3 regions of the Pseudalkalibacillus berkeleyi genome follow, and region 3 is predicted to be linked to each of the others. Evidence: riboswitches for the same ligand, from Rfam matches in the RefSeq annotation. Region 3 holds a riboswitch; each other region holds the start of a gene.
The links. Region 3 has a riboswitch for S-adenosylmethionine ahead of metX (homoserine O-acetyltransferase MetX). Riboswitches for the same ligand answer to the same signal wherever they lie in the genome.
Positions count from the first base shown of each region.

Region 1 (8,210 bases), 1.9 Mb from region 3:
CAACCAAGGGAATTTGTACGAGATGGGTGAAGGATTTGAATTCGAAGAGGACAAGTTTTACCGACAAGAATCAAACGCCTCTGATCAAAAACAACAACAACTCGTCGATGACTGTGAATTCGGTTGGTGTTAAACAGCGGTCCAAGCGATCGCTGTTTTTTTGCATCCATAAAAACTGACGACAAAACAAAAACGACTTGGTGGGTACAAATATGGAACTTGAGACGAAAGTGTTGATCGTTGAAGGCAAAACAGATCGAGATAAAGTGAAAAAGTTAATCCAGGAGCCTGTCGAAATCATTTGCACACATGGAACACTCAGCTTTACAAAATTAGAAGAGCTCATAGAGTTAATTGAAGATCGAGACATTTATATTCTCGTTGATGAAGATGATGCGGGACATAAGCTCAGGAAAATTTTAAAGCGAGAACTCCCTAATGCAAATCACCTTTATACACAAAGCATTTATAAAGAAGTTGCTGAAACACCTTTAATGTATCTTGCAAAAATCTTGATGAACGCAAATTTTCGTATTGATCAAAGGTATTTATTAAACGGAGGTGCTTCATGAGAATTTTTCTGTTTGTATTGATGGCTTTGGGCTTAATGGGATGTTCCTCCAACCAGGAGGACAATCATGATACAAGTGAATACAAAGGTACCTCTAAACCTGCTTATGAGGAAAACAGACAAGATGCTGAAATCCTCGCCACAAAGCTTAAAGTTCCATGGCAAATCAATGTGATTAATGATACTGTTTTCTACCTTTCCGGGAGAACGGGAGAAGTTTATAGCATTAAAGGGGATTCTAAACAAAAACAGAAGATTAATTTGTCGGAAAAGGTTGTTGCAAGAACGGAAGGTGGATTGCTAGGATTCCTCATTCTTGAACAGCAAAGCGAACCTTTAGAAGCCATTGTGTATCATACATATCAAAAGGACGGTAAATTACTTAATCGAGTTGTAAGAGTACAAAAGGAAGAGAGTGTTTGGCTCGAAACTTCAGTGTTACTTGAAAATATACCTGGTGGTCCAATCCATAATGGAGGAAGAATCGCATTAGGCCCTGATGGATTCTTGTATATTACAACAGGTGATGCTGGGAACAAAGCGTTATCTCAGGATTCGAAAAGTCTTGCAGGGAAAATATTAAGAATTCAATTAGATGGTAAGATTCCAGCTGATAACCCGATTGCTGAATCACCTATCTATTCAATTGGACATCGTAATCCTCAAGGGTTAGGTTGGGATTCAGATGGTACGATGTATAGCTCAGAACATGGATCAAGAGGTCATGATGAAATTAATAAGATCGTTCCTGGAGGAAATTATGGCTGGCCAAATATCCAAGGTGATGAAGAACAAGAAGGAATGATTCGTCCTGTATTTCACTCAGGTAATGAAACCTGGGCACCGTCTGGATTAGACATATCAGGGTCCAAAATTTATGTTGCAGCATTGGCTGGGGAGCAAATTAGAGTGTTCGACCTCAAAAAGGGGACACATTCGGTATGGAAAGATGGATATGGTAGGATGCGGGATGTTAAAATAGTAGACGAATACCTATATACCGTTACCAATAATACTGATGGCAGAGGAAAACCGAAGAAAAACGATGATCGACTCTTACGGTTCAAAGTGAATTAATGCCCTGCTAGTGCTTAGGAGGAAGTAAGCCATCTATGATTGAAGAAGTGAACTATGAAAAGGTGATCAGACAACGATTCACTCGACAAAATACAGTTGTATACTTCTACACACCATTATGCGGTACGTGTAAATTAGCAAAACAGATGCTAGAGATAGCTATTGTAACGCTACCTAATGATAAATTGCCGACAATTATGGCATGTAATTTGAATCATATGCCTGCAATTGCTAGAGAATGGGAACTGACGAGCGTTCCATGTCTTGCCTTTCTGAAGGATGGAAAGGTGACAGAAAAGGTATACTCCTTCCAATCTGTCGACAATATTTATAATAAACTGTGGAAATTCAACATAAATACTCAAAAAAACAGTGGATAAATTTTCCTCATATATGTCAAAAAACAGCCTATAAATACAAATTATTGTATAGTCGGTTGTTTTTTTTGTTTTCACAAGAAAGCGTTTTCGTATAAGTAATATAACGATTTCTAAAAAGTATAAGGTCTGTATTTACAAAATTCATGCAAATCAGTCTAAATAAAAGTATGTTACAATTGTTAAAGCGGCTGTAACATTGTTATCAAATTGTATCCTCCATCGGGCTAAATAAATGATATAAATGAATTATGGATTTTTTATATTCCTAATTCGATTAAACGTTTTATATCACTATAAAAAAGCATTTGGACTCATAAATAGAGTTTAATAAATGTCCGTAGCGAGGTGGATACAAACATGACATCAATGAATATGAACTTATTAGTCAAACCAAACTTCAATAAAACTGTTAAGAAAAACGTTACGATAGAAGATAAAGTTAAAAAGGTTACTAAAGGAGACGAAGTCCTCAGAAATCAATTACTAGAGGATTATCAGCCATTCATTAAGAAAGTAACATCAAAAGTTTGTAACCAATATATCGATCAATCAAGAGATGAATATAGTATCGGACTAACCGCATTTAACGAGGCCATTAACCAGTATCAGGAGGGACAAGGAAGTCGATTCCTGACCTTTGCTGATATGGTCATCCGAAGACGTGTCATTGATTTTATCCGTAAGGAAGCACGTCAGAACAGGTATGTCTTTTTAGAGCCTGAAGAGACCGATGAAGAAGGTCGATTAGAGGACAGCTACGCAGAGCAAAAGGCAGCAATTCACCATTATGATCAACAACTTCAAGTCGAAAACCGTGTCTATGAAATTGAAGAATTTCAAGAATTGCTCAAAGACTATGGCATAACCTTTAAGGTTTTGAGTAAAAACTGTCCTAAACATATTGATGCAAGAGAAAATGCAAAGAAAATCGCTCAATTACTAGCAGAAGATGAGAAATTAGCTGCTTATCTTGCAGAGAAAAAGCAATTGCCGATAAAAGATTTATTAAATATGGTTTCTTGCAGTCGTAAAACGATTGAACGTAATCGAAAATATATAATAGCAATTGCATTGATTTATATTGGAGGGTATACATCGCTTAGATCTTACATTGAGCCCTCTTGATATCAGTTTGAAGGGAGGGACCAGTGAGTGAAACGCGGCCTTATCATGAAAGTTTCAAAGCGTAAAGCAGTGATCTTAACGAAAGATGGCAGCTTTGAGAACGTACGATTGAAGAAGGGTGAACAACCAGAAATTGGACAAGAATATATATGTCCAAATGAAAATGTTCATCCAACCTATCGTACTGACCGTATGTTATTACCTTCATTCTCACTATCTTTAGTTGCAATTATCGTATTTGTTCTAGTGGCAGGAGGTTTTCCATTCGGACATCAAAAAGCATCTGCAGCAGCTTATGTCAGTTTCGATATTAATCCTAGTATTGAAGTAGCTGTTGATAAGGATTTAAACGTCCTCAAGGTCCGAGCATTAAATGAGGATGCAAAAAGTTTGCTTGATAACACCGAAGGATTAGAGAATAAGTCGCTTAAGCACTTCTCTCAATCTTTATTTAAGAAGTTGAAAGAGTTTGGTTATTTCGACACGTATAATGATCTATTAATTACTTCATCATACGACCAATCCCTTGAATCTTCTGATGTTCAGAAGCGAATTAAAGATGCAATCAATCAGCTTAAATCTAATAAACAAGTTAAGAATACGAGTATTGTTCTTTCCATAATGGAAACCACTCCAGAACAGCGGAAGGAAGCTAATAAGCTTGGTTTATCCATGGGGAAATTCATGGTTTATCAAGATGCCCTACAACAAGACCAATCCCTTAAGGTAGAGCATGTTAGAACTCTGTCTTTCTCAGAACTACGAAAATTAAATGTCGATAAAAATAATACAGACGTTGTTGAAGCCGTTTTACCTGAAGGATCGACACCTCAGTCGGATCAAGTTAAACATACGAATTTTGATAGTAAAGAAACTAAACCGCTTCATAAAAAGCAAGATTCGCAGAAAAATACACAAACTAAATCTGTTGAAAACGTTTTAAATGAACCAGATCAAGCAGAACTAGATACAGCAATTAAGGACTTAAAAGAAGATAAAGTAACTGCACCTTCAGTTCCAGCTAAAACAGAGGATTCTAAGCAGCAGACCATTACAGGTAATGAGGAAAATAAGGATGCGAAAGAGTCTGAAAACGATCAGGATGCCGAAAGTGAAGAAGATGATGAAGAGCGAAAAAACAAAGAGGAAGAGAATGAGGGCAAAGATATAAGTAAAAAGCACTCACATAAAAAGTCTTTCTCAAAGAAGGACAAACACAAGAAGGACCACAAGAACCATAATCGTCAGGTTAAAATTAAAATTCATTTAGGAGAGTGGAAGAAACAGCTTCCTTCTTCGGATCATAATCAAGATCGCGACCTATTAAAGGTACAATTTGTACAGACGGGCACGTTCCAGAACCTTTTTTCAACCGGTTTTTAAAATCATGGCATTCGTTCATGATCATTTGTCGTACACAAATTTAACAGTCAACCACAGTCAGCATGGACTGTGGTTTTTTTTATATACATTATCCATGCAACATTATTTTAGAAGTGAGCCTTAGCTATTTTTCACGAATATTGATAAAGAAACTGTCGAACGTTTATACAAGGACATTTCAATTCACCTATCGAAGAATATCTACATAACGGAGAGGAGATGGGGTATGAAACAGGTTATAGAGGTGTTTACGAAACGATTAGAAAGACAGTCGTATTTATCACCCTTTTTCAAGTTGCAAGACTTTGTCATAACCTTGTCCTCTAATAAAGAACAGGTATCCATTCATATGAAAAAACGATCATGTCAAGTGATTATGGATGACATTCAGAGTGAGAATGTCATCGAAATTATTGGTAGTTCGGATACGTTATTACAACTCATTCAAGGTAATGAGAAGCTATCAACCTTAATCAAGCAAAACAAAGTAACCGTAAATGCTTCGTATCGAGTCGTCCTAAAGTTAGAGTCGATCTTCTTTTTATCTGGTCAACAATCCAGAAATGCCATGTAGCATATTTGGAAAAGTATCTTTATCTCCGTAAACCTCTTGTACTGTATGATCCGCACTCAATAAAACCGTCGTAGGTACGCCTTTACATCCAAATTGATCATACACTTCAGTTCCTTTGTCTTTTAAAACAGGGATAGATATATGATTTCTGCTAATAAATTCGTCCCTTTGTTCACTTGAGCCTTCTCTTCCTGATACATTTATTGAAATGACCACTATTTGTTCACTTCTCATCGATTCATAAAACTGATTTAATAAAGGAACTTCCCTCATGCAATCCGGACACCAAGAAACCCAGAACTGTAGGATAACAGGCTTTCCGGTAAAGTCAGATAAAGAAACAAGTTGATGATTAGCAATATTCCTCAATGAAAAATTTACTTTCTCAGACATTTGAACAAGTGTCCTCCTTTATTTGAATTATAGTATGAAGGGTATCATATTTCATTTAATATTCGCAGAGAAAATGATTGACATGTAAAAATAACGCATGCTACAATGCTCTCATGCTTAAATAAGCTAAAGTGATAAAGTTTAAAATCATTTAAATAAAATCTTATCAAGAGTGGCGGAGGGACTGGCCCTGTGAAGCCCGGCAACCATCAAATCAGTTTGATTTGAGAAGGTGCCAAATCCTGCAAAGTGTAATGCTTTGGACGATGAGATAGAGAGTTTAACCCAAACCTTTCTGCTCATTTACAGAGCCGAGAGGTTTTTTTTCGTTGGATTTTAAAATACTTAAATAGGACAGGGAGGAGTTGAGTGACTTGATCACTTTAAAAAATATAAAGAAAGTCTTTTACACGAAAGACGGTCCGGTTAATGCAGTCAATCACGTTGACCTTGAAATTGAGAAAGGCGAGATCTTCGGTGTCATTGGATATAGTGGCGCAGGGAAGAGTACACTCATTCGGATGTTGAACATGCTAGAAAGACCGACTGACGGCTCAGTCGATATAAATGGACAAGCCTTAACGAATCTAAACAGCAAGGATCTTCGCACAGCTCGGCAACGAATCGGAATGATTTTTCAACACTTCAACCTATTATGGAGTAGAACAGTCAAAGAAAATATCGCATTTCCTTTAGAAATCGCTGGCGTTGGTAAAGAAGAACGGGACAAGCGTGTAAATGAATTGATTGAACTTGTCGGACTAACAGGTCGTGGCGAGTCATATCCTTCGCAATTAAGTGGCGGTCAAAAGCAACGTGTTGGCATTGCAAGATCGCTTGCAAATAATCCGGATGTTCTTTTATGTGATGAAGCTACTTCTGCATTAGATCCGAAAACGACAGATTCGATCTTAAATCTTCTCGTTGATATTAATCAAAAATTAGGTTTGACTATTGTTCTGATCACACACGAAATGCATGTAATTAGGAAAATTTGCAATCGGGTAGCGGTCATGGAAGATGGAAAAGTCGTTGAACAAGGTCCAGTATTAGAAGTATTTAAATCTCCTGAAAAAGAAATCACGCAGAATTTTGTGAAGCAAGTAACAGAACCAGAAGAAACAGAGGAAACGATTCAACACCTGATAGAAAAAGGGGATCAACATAAGGTAGTGAAGCTTACTTTTGTTGGTGGTACTGCTGAACGGCCGCTCATTAGTGATTTGATCCGGAAATTCCAGGTGAACGTAAATATTTTACAGGGGAAGATTTCTCAGACGAGAGACGGGGCATATGGCACTTTGTTCATCCAAGTCGAGGGTGAAGCCAATGAGATTGAAAAAGCGGTTAGCCATGTCCGACAGCAAGAAGTGGAAGTGGAGGTGATCGTCCATGACTAATTTATTTCCTAATGTTGATTGGGAAGATATGTGGGAAGCTACTCTTGAAACCATATATATGACTGTCATTTCTGTCAGTGCGACATTTGTATTAGGTATCATATTGGGATTACTCTTATTCCTTACTGACAAGAATAATCTATGGCAAAACAAGCCAGTACAATCGGTCGTAGCTACATTCGTCAATATTTTCAGGTCAATTCCATTTATTATATTGATTATTTTACTCGTACCGTTTACAACATGGATGGTTGGATCTATGTTAGGTGCGAATGCTGCACTCCCTGCATTGATTATCGGTGCTGCTCCTTTCTATGCACGAATGGTTGAAATCGCCTTACGTGAAATAGATAAAGGAGTAATTGAAGCAGCTAAATCAATGGGTGCAACAGATATGCAAATCATTTACAAAGTACTATTGCCTGAATCACTACCTGCACTGATTTCTGGTATCACGGTCACTGCAATTGCATTAATATCTTACACAGCAATGGCTGGGGTTGTAGGATCAGGTGGACTAGGTACTTTAGCGTTCTTAGACGGATTCCAGAGATCTCAAAACGATGTCACACTTGTTGCAACCGTCATTATATTAATCATCGTGTTTATCATCCAATGGACGGGTGACTTCTTAACACAAAGAACGGATAAAAGATAAACTGGAGGGAAAACAAAAATGAAAAAATTTATTTCGATTTTGGGTACCGTATTAGTGATTTCTGTATTAGCTGCTTGTGGTGGAAAAAGTGGAGACAAAGAAGAGCTAGTTGTAGGAGCTTCCAATGTTCCTCATGCTGAAATTCTTGAAGAAGCACAGCCGTTGTTAGAAGAAAAAGGTGTTCAACTTGAGATTGAAACGTTCCAAGATTATGTTGTTCCGAACAAAGCGCTTGCCAATAAAGAGCTGGATGCGAACTACTTTCAACATGTTCCTTACATGGAGCAACAAATGAAAGAAAATGAAAAGTACGACTTCGTTAACGCAGGTGGTATTCACATAGAGCCTATGGGTGTTTATTCTAAAGAATACAAAAGCCTCGAAGAGCTACCTAAGGGCGCAGAAATCATTATGAGTAATGCAGTTGCCGATCACGGCCGAATTCTAAGTATGTTTGAGAGCGAAGGCTTGATTACTTTAAAAGAAGGCGTTAAGAAATCGGAAGCGACTGTTAAGGATATCGATGAAAATCCAAAAAACCTTAATTTCGAACCAAAGGTTGATGCAGGCCTACTTCCTAAAATCTACAATAATGGTGAAGGGGACGCAGTTCTGATTAACACGAACTACGCGATTGATGCTGGACTTG
Region 1 is NZ_JAKIJS010000001.1:2,397,273-2,405,482, reverse strand. Features, by position in the region: gene L2716_RS12650 (DUF2553 family protein) at 1-133, shown strand, start outside; gene L2716_RS12645 (toprim domain-containing protein) at 213-572, shown strand; gene L2716_RS12640 (PQQ-dependent sugar dehydrogenase) at 593-1,648, shown strand; gene L2716_RS12635 (thioredoxin family protein) at 1,684-2,028, shown strand; gene sigI (RNA polymerase sigma-I factor) at 2,386-3,153, shown strand; gene L2716_RS12625 (anti-sigma factor domain-containing protein) at 3,181-4,536, shown strand; gene L2716_RS12620 (SCP2 sterol-binding domain-containing protein) at 4,763-5,110, shown strand; gene L2716_RS12615 (TlpA disulfide reductase family protein) at 5,078-5,503, opposite strand; SAM riboswitch class I at 5,664-5,776, shown strand; gene L2716_RS12610 (methionine ABC transporter ATP-binding protein) at 5,878-6,903, shown strand; gene L2716_RS12605 (methionine ABC transporter permease) at 6,896-7,561, shown strand; gene L2716_RS12600 (MetQ/NlpA family ABC transporter substrate-binding protein) at 7,580-8,210, shown strand, end outside.
Region 1: another riboswitch for S-adenosylmethionine. It lies ahead of L2716_RS12610 (methionine ABC transporter ATP-binding protein); the one in region 3 lies ahead of metX (homoserine O-acetyltransferase MetX).

Region 2 (8,210 bases), 850 kb from region 3:
TGAATTATTGCGCAATCGCTTTTCATCTACCCACGGCATCATTGCCAGAAGTGTCAAGATGGAACATGTGATAAAGCTGTCTTTGCAAATTGCTCAAGTAGATGCAAATATACTCCTGCTCGGTGATTCTGGAGTCGGTAAATCAATGCTAGCCAATTTCATACACCAAAAAAGCAGTCGAAAAACGGGACCATTTATTGAAGTGAATTGTGGATCTATTCCCGAACAGCTATTTGAAGCTGAAGTATTTGGTTATGAAGGTGGTGCATTTACAGGAGCAAATCGCAACGGAAAAGCAGGACTCGTTGAGCTTGCAGAAGGAGGAACGTTATTTTTAGACGAAGTCGGAGAACTCCCGTTGGAGCAACAAGTAAAAGTGTTGAAGCTTATCCAAGAGAAGCAGTTTTATCGGGTAGGAGGGACGAAGCCGCGAAAAGTAGACTTCAGATTGGTTGCTGCAACGAATAAGGATCTACTGCAAGCTGTAAATGAAAAACGTTTTCGTAAAGATCTTTATTTTAGATTAAACGTTGTACCGATTACAATCCCTAAATTAAAAGAGCGTAGGGAAGATATTGTACCGCTTATCGAATTATTTATGAAACGATTTACAGAAAAGTATAACCGTCAACGAACGATTGAAGACAATGCTATGCAAATCATGCTGAATGCTGATTGGGATGGGAATGTTAGAGAACTGATGAATGTTATTGAAAGAATGGTTGTCATTAGTCATTCAACAGTGATCACAGCTGAATATTTGCCTGAGTCGCTACTCGAGCCGAAGGAAGAATATACTATTTCAGGAGAAGTAAACTTAAATGACATTTTAAGCAATGTGGAAGAGAAATTATTGAGAGAGGCAAGGGAACGTTATCAAACGACTACAAAAATGGCAGAAATGTTAGGGATTAGTCAGCCTACAGTTGTCAGAAAACTCTCTAAATACCAAATAAAATGAATGTTTTGGCATGAAACTTGCATTAATTGTTGTACATACAAAATAAACACAAAGGAGGCCATTTTAGCATTTAGTGTATAGCTGTATTCAAATTGAAAAGGAGTGAGTAGTACATATGGAAGCTGAGAAGCGAAAGGTCAATTTGCAGGAGAGTACATTAGAAACGCAAACCGATCCACAATCCTTAACGATCGGAGCTTATTTGAAATTCATTCTTCCTTCTTTGTTGGGGATTTTTCTCTTTCTTGTACCTGTAACCTATCAAGGGAAATTAACAATTGGTGTAGGCATCCTTGCTGAATCAGTTAATGGTTGGTTTGGGGATTACATTCCGCATGTAATGACCACTGTTTTCTGTTTATCCGTGTTTCTAGTCATTTATGCGAAAACAGTAAAGCCACTCTGGTTGGAAACAAACTCCTTTCTAAAAGATTTATTCGATATTAATCCATTTTGGCTCTCTATGAGAGTTGTCGGATCAATTTTTGCGATCATGACCTTGATGAAATGGGGACCAGAATGGATTTGGTCAGAGACTACTGGGGGAACGGTCCTTTATGCTCTCGTCCCCGTTCTTGCAACTTGGTTTTTATTTGCTGGATTATTAATGCCACTACTCCTTGAATTCGGACTTATGGAGTTTATTGGTACGATGGTGCAAAAAGTTATGAAGCCATTGTTTCGGTTGCCCGGAAGATCTTCAATCGATGCAGTTGCATCATGGATGGGTAGTGGCACAGTCGGTGTATTGATCACGACCAAACAGTATGAAGAAGGCTATTATACAAAACGTGAAGCTGCCGTAGTCGCTACGACATTCTCTATCACATCCATTGCATTTAGTTTAGTTGTGATTAGCTTTATTGGGTTAGACCATTTGTTTGTACCGTTTTATATTACAGTCGTGATCGCAGGTATCGTCGCAGCTGTTGTTTGTCCTAGAATTCCACCCTTATCAAGGAAAAAAGATACTTATTATGAACCTGTAGGGAAGCAAATAGAAGAATCAGTTCCAACAGAAGCATCGCGTGTAAAATGGAGTATCAAAAGTGGTGTTAGGAAAGCAGCACAAGTCAAAGATCTAACAATTGTAGTTAGAAAGGGAATTGAGAATGTACTTGATATTTGGTTCAGTTTGATACCCCTTGTGATGGCTCTTGGTACGATATCACTAGTCATTGCAGAGTTTACACCTATATTTTCTTATCTTGCTTATCCTTTAGTCCCGTTACTTGAATGGATGCAAATTCCTGAAGCGGCTGAAGCAGCACCTGCTATGATTGTTGGATTTGCAGATATGTTTTTACCAGCAGTACTAGGTAGTGGTATTGAAAGTGAATTGACGAGGTTTGTAATTGCCGGAATATCTCTAACGCAATTAATCTATATGTCTGAAATCGGTATATTGCTGATCAAATCCAAGATTCCAATTTCGTTCTTAGAGCTTGTAATTATATTTATCCAACGAACATTAATCACATTACCGATTATCGTCCTCATTGCACACTTATTTATTTTTTAGGTTTTGTTAATTGTTATCGTTGATTTCTTTGAAATTCACTTGTACTACCAGAAATCAATAATATTCTCTAACAGAGCTATTTATTAAAACGCGCAACCTAGATTCGTATTTGGAGGAATGCATATGTCTACTCAAGATTATGACTGGAAACCTTTATTTGAACGGATGCCTGAACTACTAGCCCCTTCTATGGCTAAGGATCACCCCAATTTGCCTGTTGTTAAGGAAGAAGGCTGTTACTATTATGGTGTAGATGGTAAGAAGTACTTAGATTTCACATCAGGCATCGCGGTTACGAACACAGGGCATAGGCACCCGAAAGTCGTACAGGCCATAAAAGATGCTGCAGATTCATTACTACACGGTCCGTCTGGTGTCATTATGTATGATTCGATTTTGAAGCTTGCAGACCAATTACAAACTGTATTGCCGACGGGCTTAGATTGTTTTTTCTTTGCAAATAGTGGAACAGAGGCTATTGAAGGTGGCATTAAGCTTGCTAAACACGTAACGGAACGTCCTTACGTCGTTTCATTTACAGGGTGTTTCCATGGTCGATCATTAGGGGCACTGAATGTGACGACTTCGAAAAGTAAATATCGAAAGTTTCTAAATCCAAGTGGAAGTTATCAAATTCCATACTTTGATGAAGACGAATGCCCTCAAGGTACAGATGACTGTATTGCGTTTTCTGTTAAAAAGCTAGAGAAGGATTTCCATAAATTATTTCAACACCAAGTTCAACCAGACGAAGTTGCTTGCGTTATTTTAGAGCCAGTTCTTGGTGAAGGTGGGTATATTATACCGCCAAAAGAATGGTTACAAAAGATTCGAGAAATTTGTGACCAGCATGATATTTTATTGATCTTTGATGAAGTACAAACAGGGTTTGGTCGTACGGGTGACTGGTTTGCAGCACAAACATTTGGTGTGACTCCTGATATTATGGCGATTGCCAAAGGAATCGCATCTGGCATTCCGTTGAGCGCAACTGTTGCATCTGCTGAATTAATGCAAAAGTGGCCACTTGGGAGTCATGGAACAACCTTCGGTGGGAATCCAATCGCGTGCTCTGCAGCTCTTGCGACATTAGATGTGTTGAAGGAAGAAAAGTTAATTGAGAATGCATATGAAATAGGTCATTATGCCATGAATCAATTAGAAAACTTACGATTAAAGTATGATCATGTCATTAGAAGCGTAAGAGGAATTGGATTGATGATTGGAATTGAGATTGTCGATCCGGATACCCAAAAGCCGAGTGGCGACGCGCTACTCAGAATACTAGATCTTGCATTGGAGAAAGGTGTACTATTTTATTTGTGTGGAAACGAAGGAAACGTCATTCGTATGGTACCACCGCTCATCGTGACAAAAGATCAAATTGATGCTGGGCTGAACATGCTTGAAGAAGCCATTGAGCAATATTTACAAGAACGTAGTAAATTAATGGCAGGCGTTTAATATTAGATCTAAGCCAAAACACCTAGTTTTCACAAACTTGTTGACTTCGAGACTTCCATTCATGTAAAATTCAAAAAAATAAGTTAAACCGCTTATCCAGAGTGGCTGAGGGACTGGCCCTACGAAGCCCGGCAACCTGCTAACAGCAAGGTGCCAATTCCAGCAAAATGGCATTCCATTTTGAGAGATAAGGTACATACATGGTCATGTACAGATTACAAAGTCTCTCATCTTGAGAGACTTTTTTGTTTTCTCATATGCAATTGTCCTTATCTTCTCGCGAATTAGAAAATGAAAGGAGAAGAACAAAGTGGCTAAAGAAGTAGAAGCGTTACAAGCGATCGTACCTCGCTTGAATAAGATGTTAGAATCAATGGATTTCGGTTCCGTAACATTAGTTGTACAAGACGGAAAAGTCATTCAAATTGAAAAGAATGAAAAGGTAAGATTGAAATAAGAATATGTGCTGACTAGACAAACTAGAGGCAACCTTGAGCATTAAATCCTAGGTGGGATTTGCACAAGGTTGCTTTTTTGTATGAATGAATTGGAAAGGGTGAAATCAATATGAGTTTGGAACTTTACGGATCAGATCAAGTAATTTGGCGTCCGAATCAGAATCAGATAGATGAAGCGAACTTAACGGCATTCACAAATCGTTATGGGGTTTCAGATTACCAAGCACTCATAAAGAAGGCTGCTGAAGATCAGGATTGGTTCTACAATGCGATCAATGAGACGTTTCATTTTCAATGGGACAGACCTTTTGACAGAATATCTGAATCATCAAATGGTGCACCTTTCACTGAATGGTTTAAAGGCGGATATATAAACATTTATAAAAATTGTGTAGAGAAACATCTAACAAAATGCAATACGAAAAATGCGATCGTTTGGGAAGGTGAAGACGGTAGCAAACAGGGACTAACTTATCAGGAATTAGATGAACATGTCAGTCGCTTCGCTTTAGGCCTACAACGATTAGGAGTAGGTTATGGGGATCGAATAGGTATTTTCTTACCTCCGATTATTGAATCTGCAATTGCGTTATATGCATGTGCGAAGTTAGGTGCTATCGCTGTACCGATGTTTTCAGGGTACGGGGCAGATGCTGTTACAACTCGTCTGAACGATAGTGAATGTAAAGTATTGATCACTGCCGATGGTTCTATTAGAAAAGGAAAAGTAAGTCCGATGAAAGAAATTGCCGATCGAGCTGTAGATCTATCCCCTTCGGTTGAACATGTAGTTGTCGTTAATCATACCCATACAAACTTTACGAAACGCCGATTAGATCGACATTACGAAAATGTTCTAGCGTCAAAAGGAGCAACATTAATCACACATGAAACAAAGGCATCGGATCCTTACTTAATCATTTATACGTCTGGGACAACAGGGAAACCAAAAGGAACTGTCCATACACATAGTAGTTTCATCATTAAAACCGCCATTGATATGTACTTCTGCTTCGATGTTAAAGAGGACGCCAAGCTATTTTGGATGACGGATATCGGTTGGATTATGGGGCCATGGTTATTAATTGGTGCAAATTTATTTCATTGTACAGCAGTCCTTTATGAAGGAGATGTTAATTATCCTCAAAATGGGCGAATTTTACAGCTTATTGAGGACCATCGCTTAACTCATATTGGGATGGCGCCAACGGTTGTTCGAACCTTGAGAAAGACTCATAGTGACCAAACACTGCCATCCTATGATACTTCGTCATTGAAAATTATAGGTTCAACTGGAGAGGCAATCGATCAAGCATCATGGACATGGTTAATTGAACAAGTTGGGGAAAGCCGTTGTCCGATCATAAATTATTCAGGAGGTACGGAAGCTGGTGGAGGCATTATTGGCTGCTATCCAACGATGCCTTTAAAAGCTTCCTCATTTCATGGACCATTACCTGGCATTGATCCGGAAGTGGTTGATCAAGATCAGCAACCCGTCAGAAATAAAACTGGAGAACTGATTGTCCAACAACCATTTGTTGGAATGACCAAATCTTTTTGGCAAGATGATGACCGGTACTTAAATACGTATTGGAATAAGTGGCCAGGCGTTTGGGTCCACGGAGATCTCGTGTCTATAGATGACTTAGGTTACTGGTATATCAAGGGCAGAGCGGACGATACGATCAAGGTAGCTGGAAAGCGAATTGGTCCAACTGAAATTGAAGAAGTGTTAACCAATCATGACCGAGCTAAGGAAGCCGCAGTTATCGGCATACCTGATGATATAAAAGGCCAATCCATCATCGGATTTGTGACCTTAGAAAATGAGGGTGAACAGCTTGATAAAGGGCTCATTAGAAATGAATTAGTGAACACAGTTGCTGAAAAACTAGGTAAACCACTTAAACCAACGTTTATCTTCTTTGTTAAAGATTTTCCCCGCACCCAAAGCCGGAAGATCGTTCGAAGAGTGATCAAAAATGTGTTCTTAAATGAACAAATAGGTGATATTTCTACAATTGCTAATCCAAATATTTTAGTCGAATTCACATCTGACAAACTATTAGATAAAGGAGTGACCTGATGCTTACATTCTACCTAACTGGACTTATCATATTTTGGGTGATCGGCTTATGGCTATGGAATAAATTATATCCGAAACAAGATAAAGGAGGGTTGTAAGAATGGGTACTTTACCGAGCTATGTTTTAGTCATTGTTGGTGTACTCTTCCTCATTTATATAGGTGTTCTTTCTTGGATTGGAAATAAAGGAAAGAAACACAGTAGAACGATGAAGGGTTTTGCAACGGCGGAAGGTAAGCTTGCCCCATGGATCGTTGGGGCAAGTTTCTCAGCAACATTTGCTAGTGCAAATTTATATTTAGGTGTTCCTGGGCTAGCTTACCAATATGGTCTCTCGGTGTTTTGGTACATTCTCGGAGCATTTGGCGTAGCTTGGATCGCTCTACTTTTCCTCGCGAAAAACTTTTGGCGTCAACATAAGAAGGCAGGAGGTGTTGCAACGCTCCCTGAATGGCTTGGAAAAAGATACAATAGCAAATCGCTACAGATGATCGTTTCGATTCTATTGTTATTCAACATTTACTATATTGTCGGACAAAATGTAGGGATGGCAACCATTTTTGAAATCATTACCGGGATTCCGTATTTATGGGGGATTGTGATCGGTGTTGTGATCACAGTTTTCTATATCCGCCTTGGGGGCATGTTCGCTCAAGTGATTACGGACGGTATTCAAGGGATATTAATGTCTTTGACAGGCGTCATTGTATTTGCCTCCTTGTTTTGGACGATTGGTGGTGGGCTCTCAATGTTCAACAGACTGGAAAACAAACTAGCCGCGATTGATCCAAACTTAACAAATGCTTTTTCACAAGGAGGACCTTATGGGAGTGTAATGGCTCTATTAACCATCCAATTTTTAATGATTGGTTTTGTCTTAACACCTCAATTAGCAAATAAGTTTTTAACGCTTGAGAAGGAAGAGGATTTGAGACCTTTTACGCTATCAGCAGGGGTTCACCTTTTTTTCATAACGTCATTAATGGTCTTTGGTGGACTAGCAGCGAGAGTGATATCCCCAAACCTCAGTAGAATGGATCAAGCAATTCCTGTATATCTCATGGAATCTTTTCCTCCTATTGTGGTCGGATTATTAATGATTGGTTTACTCTCTGCCATATTATCTAGTACAGATGGTTTGTATGTGACGGTCACATCTAGCATTGGAAATGATTTAATTAAACCACTTCTCGCTAAGTATTCTTCGCTGTCTACGGATGGCATTGACCAAAAAGCTGTATTAGGAGCTAAATGGTCACTTTTCTTAGTAGGCTTGCTGTCACTTTATTTATCAATCAACCCACCAGACTCGCTTGCATTGTTAATCCAGTTTAGTTTTTCAGCAATTATTAGCGGGACCTTCGGTTCGATTATTCTCGGATATTACTGGGAGAAAGGAAATGGATATGGGGCAATCTCATCTGTTATCACAGGCTCAGGATCGTATATTTGGTTTACTGGATTTCAACTCATTGAGAACATTTACATTGCGTTATTTATATGTTCTGTGATCGGTATTGTAACTATGATTGTTGTTAGTTATGTGACATCGATGTCGCGTTCTCAAATCAGTTACGTTACCCATACTTTCAAATAATAGAAGGAGTGAATTTAAATGACATCGTCAACTTTAACAAGAACAGAGGATTTTAAATACATTTTATCTCAAATTGAAGATGGTATCGGAACCATTACCCTTAACCGCCCTGATCGATT
Region 2 is NZ_JAKIJS010000001.1:1,366,218-1,374,427, reverse strand. Features, by position in the region: gene L2716_RS07280 (sigma-54 interaction domain-containing protein) at 1-961, shown strand, start outside; gene L2716_RS07275 (YjiH family protein) at 1,077-2,483, shown strand; gene L2716_RS07270 (aspartate aminotransferase family protein) at 2,607-3,947, shown strand; SAM riboswitch class I at 4,037-4,141, shown strand; gene L2716_RS07265 (YezD family protein) at 4,258-4,404, shown strand; gene L2716_RS07260 (AMP-binding protein) at 4,515-6,494, shown strand; gene L2716_RS07255 (sodium:solute symporter family protein) at 6,595-8,091, shown strand; gene L2716_RS07250 (enoyl-CoA hydratase/isomerase family protein) at 8,110-8,210, shown strand, end outside.
Region 2: another riboswitch for S-adenosylmethionine. It lies ahead of L2716_RS07265 (YezD family protein); the one in region 3 lies ahead of metX (homoserine O-acetyltransferase MetX).

Region 3 (8,210 bases):
TCAGGACGCTCTCAATAGGTTTAATATCGCTCTAAAGAAATGTAGACTGAATCAAATTGACAAATATAAAGATTTTGTCCTTCAACATAAAGGTAAATGTCTCATGGAATTAAACCGATTAAATGAAGCTGAGCAATGTTTTGAAGCCGCTTTAAATCTGCGACTCAAAAAAGAAGATCCAACCTTAATTCATTCAACGAATTTGGCTATTGAGCTAGTAAGGTCCATAAACAAGGAGAAGTAAATAGTCTGCTCGGAATTACCTTTTAATGAACAAATAATGAAAAACTGACCTCAATCATCCAAATACACGGATCGATAGGTCAGTTTGTTACATTGTAAGGAGATTTTCAATTCGTTTATTTGAGAAAGCTTGGTTATCTAGAAAATTTCAGATTTATCTAGAAAAACACGAATTTATCTAGAAATATGAGAAATTATCTAGAAAAAGACGGAATTATCTAGAAAAACGCGATTTTATCTAGAAAACGCACGATCATCTAAACTTCGCGACAGTACCGCACAGATACATAGTGCTCTTCTTCCGTGTTACCATATCCAACGCACTCCGAGTCAGGTTGAAACCCTTTCGCCTCATAGAAAGGAATGCCTTTCGCGTTACCTTTCTGCACAGAAACCCACTGAAACTTTGCGCCAAACTTTACCTGCTGGTCAGTGATCGCCGCTAGCAGCTTAGTTCCAACTCCCTCGCCTCTACGGTTTGGATCCATGTACAAAACGTAAACTTCACCAGCATCCTCACCAGTCATACCGCCTCCACCGGCTCCAATGACATCATCTCTCTAGCGCTACAAAGTATCCGCCCCAATCTCTAGTAGACGTTGATACTTCACTCAATACTCGCTCCGGATTGTAAAATTCTTCTGTAATTCGATCCAAATATTCCTGCGTGTAAATGTCTTTATAGGTCGCTCTATTGCCTTCCGTACATACTTTCACAATTCCCTCAACATGTGTTGCCGTTGCTTTTTGTATCGTGATCATGATCTCTTTATCCCCTCTTCTATTAAAAAACTACATCCATTCATTTCACCACATACGTCTCATCTCCTTTTTAAAGTAAGAAAAAACTCATCTGATGATGAGTTTTCTCTATATAGAATGATTAAGCTGTGATCGATGCTTTCGTAAGTTCTGGAACGGTGCCTCCAGATATCTGGTATGCCTTCAGCTCTTTATACTCTAACTGTAATCGGTCAATTTCTGTTCGGGTAGTCCTCACCACTTTTACAGAATAGAGCTGACCGTTTTGTTGAATTCTTTGATCTAGAGAAACTTCACCTACTACTGGCACACTCGTTTGACTAATGAGAAGCCACGGATGAACAAGTGTGCGTTCACTTTTCTCCAACTGTACGTCCTTCGGCAATACCGGGTCTTGAATGGAGCTGAACACATTGACGAGATCCTCAACGACTGCACTAGCGGTTGGATACTTACCTGCTCCCGGACCTTGTAGCTTCAGCTCGCCGACTAAATCTCCATTAATGACGACTGCATTGTCTACACCATCTACAGCGTACAATTGGTGATCCGGTGTGACAACTTTCGGCTCGACGCCAATTTTCAACCTTCCATCCTCCCACTCAAGGGAAGCGATATGCTTCAAGCGAAATCCAAGCGATTCAGTCAGTTGAATATCTTCAAGCGTGATGTCCCGGATGCCTTTTTGCTTAATTTCTCCCCATTCCAGACGAATGCCATATAGCAATTCTGCCAAAATGACAATTTTAAAAAATGCATCAAAACCGTCCACGTCATTCGTGGGATCCGCCTCAGCATAACCCGCTTCCTTAGCACCATTGAGTGCATCAACAAATGACCTTTCTTTTTCACGAATTTCGCTTAAAATGTAGTTAGAAGTGCCATTCAAAATCGCCTCAATTTTCAACACTTGATTGACATGTAGGAGCTGCTTCAAGGTTCCAATGATCGGAATCCCTCCTGCAACAGCAGCCTCGAAGGAAACGTTGACATTATGCTCAGCGGCAAGTGCTTTCAACTCGAACCCTTTATGCGCAAACAGCTCTTTATTGGCTGTAACAACATGACATCCTTTTTCAATCGCTCTTCTTAAATAGGTGTATCCCGGTTCAACTCCGACGATCGCTTCTACTACAACATCCACGTCGTGAAGCGTAATAATCTCTTCAAAATCAGACGTTACAAGTACGCCATTTTCTACAACTCGCGGCTTCGTTTTATCCTGAATCAAGATCGCCACTACTTCCACTTCTCGCCCCAGTAGAGCCCGAAATCTTTCTTGCTGTTTTTCGATGATTTCATACACGCCACTGCCGACCGTTCCGAACCCGAGTAACGCAACATTCACTTTTCCCAACGTTTCCCCTCCTCTAATAAATCGCTAAATATCCAAGAACTGTGCTTAGTGTCATAAGAACAATGAAGCTCCGCACATCGATCAATGGAATTCTTTCTTTATTCATAAAATCTCAGCCTACCTCTTGTGTACTAAAGGAGGTCAATCCGGTTGCAACTTCGATCGCTTGTTCGAGATCCTCAATTAAATCCTCCACATTTTCTATGCCAACTGATAAACGGACAAGATCTTCAGTCACACCGGATTCCTTCAATTGCTGAGGTGATAATTGCTGATGCGTCGTACTTGCCGGATGTATAATCAAGCTCTTTGCATCACCAACATTGGCGACATGAGACCAAAGTGTAGCACTGTTAATGACTGCAGAACCCGCTTCTCCACCACCTTTTATTCCGAACACGACAATAGAGCCAGCGCCATTAGGTAGGTATTTTTTCGATAGCTCATAAGACGGGTGATCTTTGTTCTCTGGATACAACACCCACTCAACTGCAGGATGGTTCTGTAAGTACTCGGTAATTTTCCTCGCATTTGCCACATGCTCTTTAATTCGAACGTGTAACGTTTCTAGGCCGAGCGCGATTTGGAAGGCATTTTGTGCACTAATGGCGGCACCAGTATCCCGTAGAACTTGCACTCTCGCCTTCACGATGAACGCGGCTTCAGGGAGCGCTTCAGCAAAAACAATGCCGTTATAGCTTGGATCAGGTTCGGTAAAACCAGGGAACTTCGGTTGATTCCAATCAAATTTACCCGCGTCTACAATAATGCCACCAAGCGTTGTACCATTCCCACCGAGCCACTTCGTTGCCGAATGAATGACGATGTCTGCACCGAACTCAATCGGCCGAGTTAGAAACGGTGTCGCAAACGTGTTATCTACAATGAGTGGAATACCTGCTTCATGAGCAATTTTGGCAACCTCTTCAATATCAAGGACATGGAGGCCTGGATTTCCGATCGTCTCGGCAAAAATCGCCTTCGTCTTTGGTGTAATCGCTTTTCTGAAATTTTCAGGGTCAGTCGGGTCTACGAAATGCGTTTTAACGCCATGCTTTGGTAATGTCGTCGCAAACAAATTGTACGTTCCACCGTATAAAGTTGATGCTGAGACTACTTCATCTCCAGCCTCCGCAACATTAAAGATTGCAGTAGAAATGGCTGCCATTCCACTCGCAAGAGCAAGCGCGCCAATGCCTCCTTCGAGCTCAGCTACCCGCTCTTCAACCGCGGTAACCGTAGGATTGTGAATTCTTGAATAAATATAGCCTTCCTCTTTCAAACCGAATAAATCTGCAGCATGATCCGTATTCTCGAACTTATAAGCGTTCGATTGATAGATCGGTAATGCTCTCGCTCCTGTTACTGGATCTGGTTGTAACCCTCCATGTACACCTACGGTTTCAAGACGATACTTCTTTTGTTCACTCATTTCATTCACTCCTCGATTCGTTTTTTAAGCTTGCTTTTGGTGTGCGATCGTGTATAACTCTGCTAGTTTGCTTTTGACAATTAGACCCCATTTTTCAAATTCAACTAAAAATCCGTCATGACCAAAATCTGATTCAACTTCGTAAAATTGAGCATTTCCACCATGCTGTTGAATGGAGGATATGAATCCTCCTAGCGCATCTGGTGGATAAATAAGATCCCTCGTAAAACCAATCCCAATCATCGGTGCTTCGTAACCTTTAATGGCTTCTTCTATTCCACCTCTTCCCCTTCCAATATCATGAGTGTTCATCGCGTCAAGCAGTGTCATGTAACTGTTGGCGTCAAAACGATCGGTCAACTTGTCACCTTGATACGATAAATACGACACGACTTCGTAAGGTTCTCCCTCACTAACGCTCTTACGACGATCAAACCGATTGTTAAAAAGCAGATCTGATCGATAGGTGATCATGCCAATCATTCTGGCGATGCTCAACCCTTTTGTGCCACCATGTTGAATCGATTCTTTCGCGATGTGGTTGAAGGCAATGCCGTAGTCACTTAATGTCGGCGTAACCGCAATCGGTATGAGTAAATCCATGAAAGTGGGATACATTAAACCCCATTCCAAAACTTGCATACCACCAAGTGAACCACCGACGACTGCCTTCAATCGTTTGAATCCTAGGATTTTCAATGCAACAAACTGGACTTCCACAAGGTCACGTACGGTTAAAATTGGAAAGTCCTCACCATACGGCTCACCTTTTTCTGGATGAATAGTTGCTGCCCCTGTTGATCCATTGCATCCACCTAAGACGTTAAAAGTAATGACCTGATATTGATTGGTGTCGATGTATCCTCCTTTCTGAATCAAACCACGCCACCATCCAGGTTGTTCATCTGATCCTACTGTGACGTGATTACCCGTCAAAGCATGGCAGACAAGTATGGCCGGAGCATCAGGAGGACCGCACCGCTCGTAGACCAGTTCCACTTCTTCAAGCACTTCGCCTGATTCAAGTGTAAAGTTTGGAATTTGTACAGTTTCAGTTTGATAAGACATCATTTTGTCCCCCTTTTGCCTTAGAATCGAGAAACGCAAAAAGCCTCTCTGTAAAGACAGAGAGGCAAAATAAACACATTTGTCTCTCTCATCTTCCAAAGCGTATTGACGCTTTGCAGGATTTGGCACCATTTCAAACCTAAGTTTGACGGTTGCCGGGCTTCACAGGGCCAGTCCCTCAGCCACTCTTGATAAGAGCTTGCTATTGATGTTTCATTTTTAAATTATTTGAATCTTAGCACGGTGATTTTGAAGTGTCAACATTTAAATTTTCTTCATTTTCATCAAAATTGGTATCATCAAATATCTCAATCCTTGATTTAATTGTGTTTTTCGTAACGTTCTTCACTAGAGAATTTTTTTATTTCATCTGCTTTTCAAAAAGATCGACTCCAAGACTTTCAAGGACCCTGATTGCTTCAACAACCGGTAATTTCGGTAACTGGTATTCATCCTGAAGAACCTCTGTAATTTCTTTTTCAGATTGTAAAATTCTTTCATCCACCTCACCATTTTCATATCGGATCGAGAACGTGTTGTTAACGAGAGAGAGCGTGCGATTCTGGGATATCTGATAATGATGGCAGCGTAAATGAGATAGGAAAAAAGCCCCTGGTTGATTGGACTTTGTGATCGTCGGTTCAAATGCCTCGAAAGTCATTTTATGATCGGGATTGAAGTCCCAATCATCCTTCACAACTTTCCCATCTCGGTATCGGATAAATCGGTACGTTCCCTTATTGTCCGAGTCTGGTAAAATACGTATTTCTTCAATGTCATACGCAGTTAAATTATTCGTGTCTTTTTCAAAATTGACAGGCTTAAAAAATGGAGAAGCAGAACCAAAATCAAGGTACAACCGCTCACCATCCAACTCGATCATGATACCAATATGAGATTTACCTAACTCAACATGATACCCCTCATAACCTAGCGTTTTAAGTAGCTTCAAGGCATGTGAATTATTCGTATAACACGTGCCACCAAAATCGTAACGGAACATGTTCTCAACATACACATCGATCGGTGGAATATGAAATTTATTGATCTTGTAATCTCGTAAATACATAAGCTTGCTAATGTTTTCAAAGGGTACCGCATTCAAATGCGCTCGACAGAATTTTTCAAGAAATAACCTGGTTGGTAATTCTTGCTCAAGACCTAGCCGCTCAAGATAACGGTCTGCCCATACTGGTAATGTATTCATTCTCATCACACCTTCCTCATATTCCTATTTTATGGTGCCAACTGAATGAACTCGACCAACCAACGATTGAACCTTATTTAAGACTTTGGATGTATTATTGAATCCATAGCTTACGCAAATCAACGTTCCCGAATGAAACAAACTGGATATCCTGAATCATCGGATGAAATGTCCTACGTTTAACTGGATGAGTCAAGTACAGAAATAGGTTGTGAGCCCGTATGTAATTTTCAATTTGGCAAATCCATTCTTCGCGGTCGTCAGCGCGTTTTTCCCTTTTGAAGCATTCAAGCCATTGATCAATTTGTTCTAGATGTTCTACAGCCAAGAAGCGGCGAAAAGCTAGTGCCTCATTGTAAAATGCACCGAGAAAAGACAAGTGATAATCGTTAGATGCGACTTCTCCCATAAACATCATATCAGCCTGTTGCTCAATTTCTCGAGAGTAGAGTACATCTATTAGACAAGGCTTTATGACAATATGTACATTAAACTTTCGTGCTTGTTCAACGAACCATTCTCCTTCTTCTATAGCTTTAGGGTAATTTAGTGATATGAGCGTCAACGTCTCTCCTTGATAGCCACTTCTCTTCAGCAATGATTCCACTTTTGATAGATTCCTCACGCGTTGTTCAGAGTTCCAATGAAAATAACCTGAAGCCTCAATCGGTTCTTCTCTCTCTAACTCTCTATACATCTTTTTTATATCCAAAATGTGATACATCGCTTCTCTGAAACTAGCATCATCGACAACTGACCTTCGATTAAAATTAAAAGCAAGGAAACGGAAGCCAACCTCTACTTCTTCTTTTTCTTGGATGCCATTTTCTTCTTCCACACCTTCTACTTGAAAACTCACTTGGTTCACAGCTGGCGTCGGCACTTTCCAAAATTCTATATGATCGAGTAATGCCCTTTCTAAGAAATACTGATCAAATGCCTCTAATACGATTTTTTTATCTGAACGCTCTTTTAATTTGAATGGTCCTGTGCCAATCCACTCATTTTCATCAAACTCTACATCTTTAGGTAATACGGCTAGGTTATGTGCGCTTAAGTATCTTAAGAAAAAAGGATTAGATTCTTTCAGCTTAAACTGCACGATGAAAGAACTTAGACATTCAATCTGCTCAATATCCTTTATCAACCAATAAAATGGGGAGTCTTTCGTAAACCTCTCGAAAGTGTACTTCACATCTTCTGCTGTCATGATCTGTTGATGATGGAACCGTACACCTTTTCTCAAGTAGAAGCGCCAAGTCATGAAGTCTTCATCCACGACCCAATGATGTGCCAAGTGCGGTTTGATTTCATCCACATGTTTGTCATAAGACACAAGACAGTCACCAAACTGCTGAATCAAATAACTTTCAAACGTAATTGATGTTTTTGTTGGCTCTAAAGTTGTAAGTTCTCTTGTAACAATAGAACGAAGTACATCCTTGGACTCATTTTGAGATTGCAGTCCGAACAAGGTTTGAACTTCATTGGAAATGTTTGCGATCCAAGACCGCGGAATAGGTAGTTGGAGTAATTGCATCAATTCATCCATTTGCTCTTCTTTGACCAATTGACGAATCGTTTCGTCCAATTCATCTTGAAAAGATTTTTGAAAGATAATTTGAGAAGGATTGCCTCTACCTCGTCCAGGTATGTATCGAAAATAGCCTGCTTCTTCAAATTTTTTAAGTTTTCTCTTTACATTTTTCTGTGTGCAGAACCAAGTTTGTTCAATATCACTGAGCTTGAAAGTTGCGGTATGCTCCTTTTCCCGAGGATACAGAAAAGCTCTTAATTCATAATAAGATAAGTCCATTATCATCTTCCTCCCGTATTAGAAAAGCGCAAGCACCCTGCTAGGGTCACTGACGACCGACTGGGAGGCTATTACCGCCACAGCAGGTCTAAAGTGAACCAAATGGCTGGGTGCTGGAGTTAGACATTACATCTATGCGTTCAGATTTTCTACTATACTTCCTTTCAAAAAAAGGGGACATTTTCAAATGCATTATACCCTTTTTATCCCCTTTTATAAAATGCAAAATAATGACAAAGGAAGGTGACCTCTATGCTGAAAGAATTACACCCAAATATTAGAATACGGATTTATACATCCTTCTTAAGTCGAGTGATCGGCTCGA
Region 3 is NZ_JAKIJS010000001.1:513,839-522,048, reverse strand. Features, by position in the region: gene L2716_RS02805 (hypothetical protein) at 1-244, shown strand, start outside; gene L2716_RS18380 (GNAT family N-acetyltransferase) at 501-770, opposite strand; gene L2716_RS18375 (hypothetical protein) at 796-1,005, opposite strand; gene L2716_RS02795 (homoserine dehydrogenase) at 1,127-2,353, opposite strand; gene L2716_RS02790 (O-acetylhomoserine aminocarboxypropyltransferase/cysteine synthase family protein) at 2,475-3,794, opposite strand; gene metX (homoserine O-acetyltransferase MetX) at 3,819-4,862, opposite strand; SAM riboswitch class I at 4,948-5,060, opposite strand; gene L2716_RS02780 (arylamine N-acetyltransferase) at 5,224-6,069, opposite strand; gene L2716_RS02775 (SgrR family transcriptional regulator) at 6,164-7,885, opposite strand; gene L2716_RS02770 (MDR family MFS transporter) at 8,138-8,210, shown strand, end outside.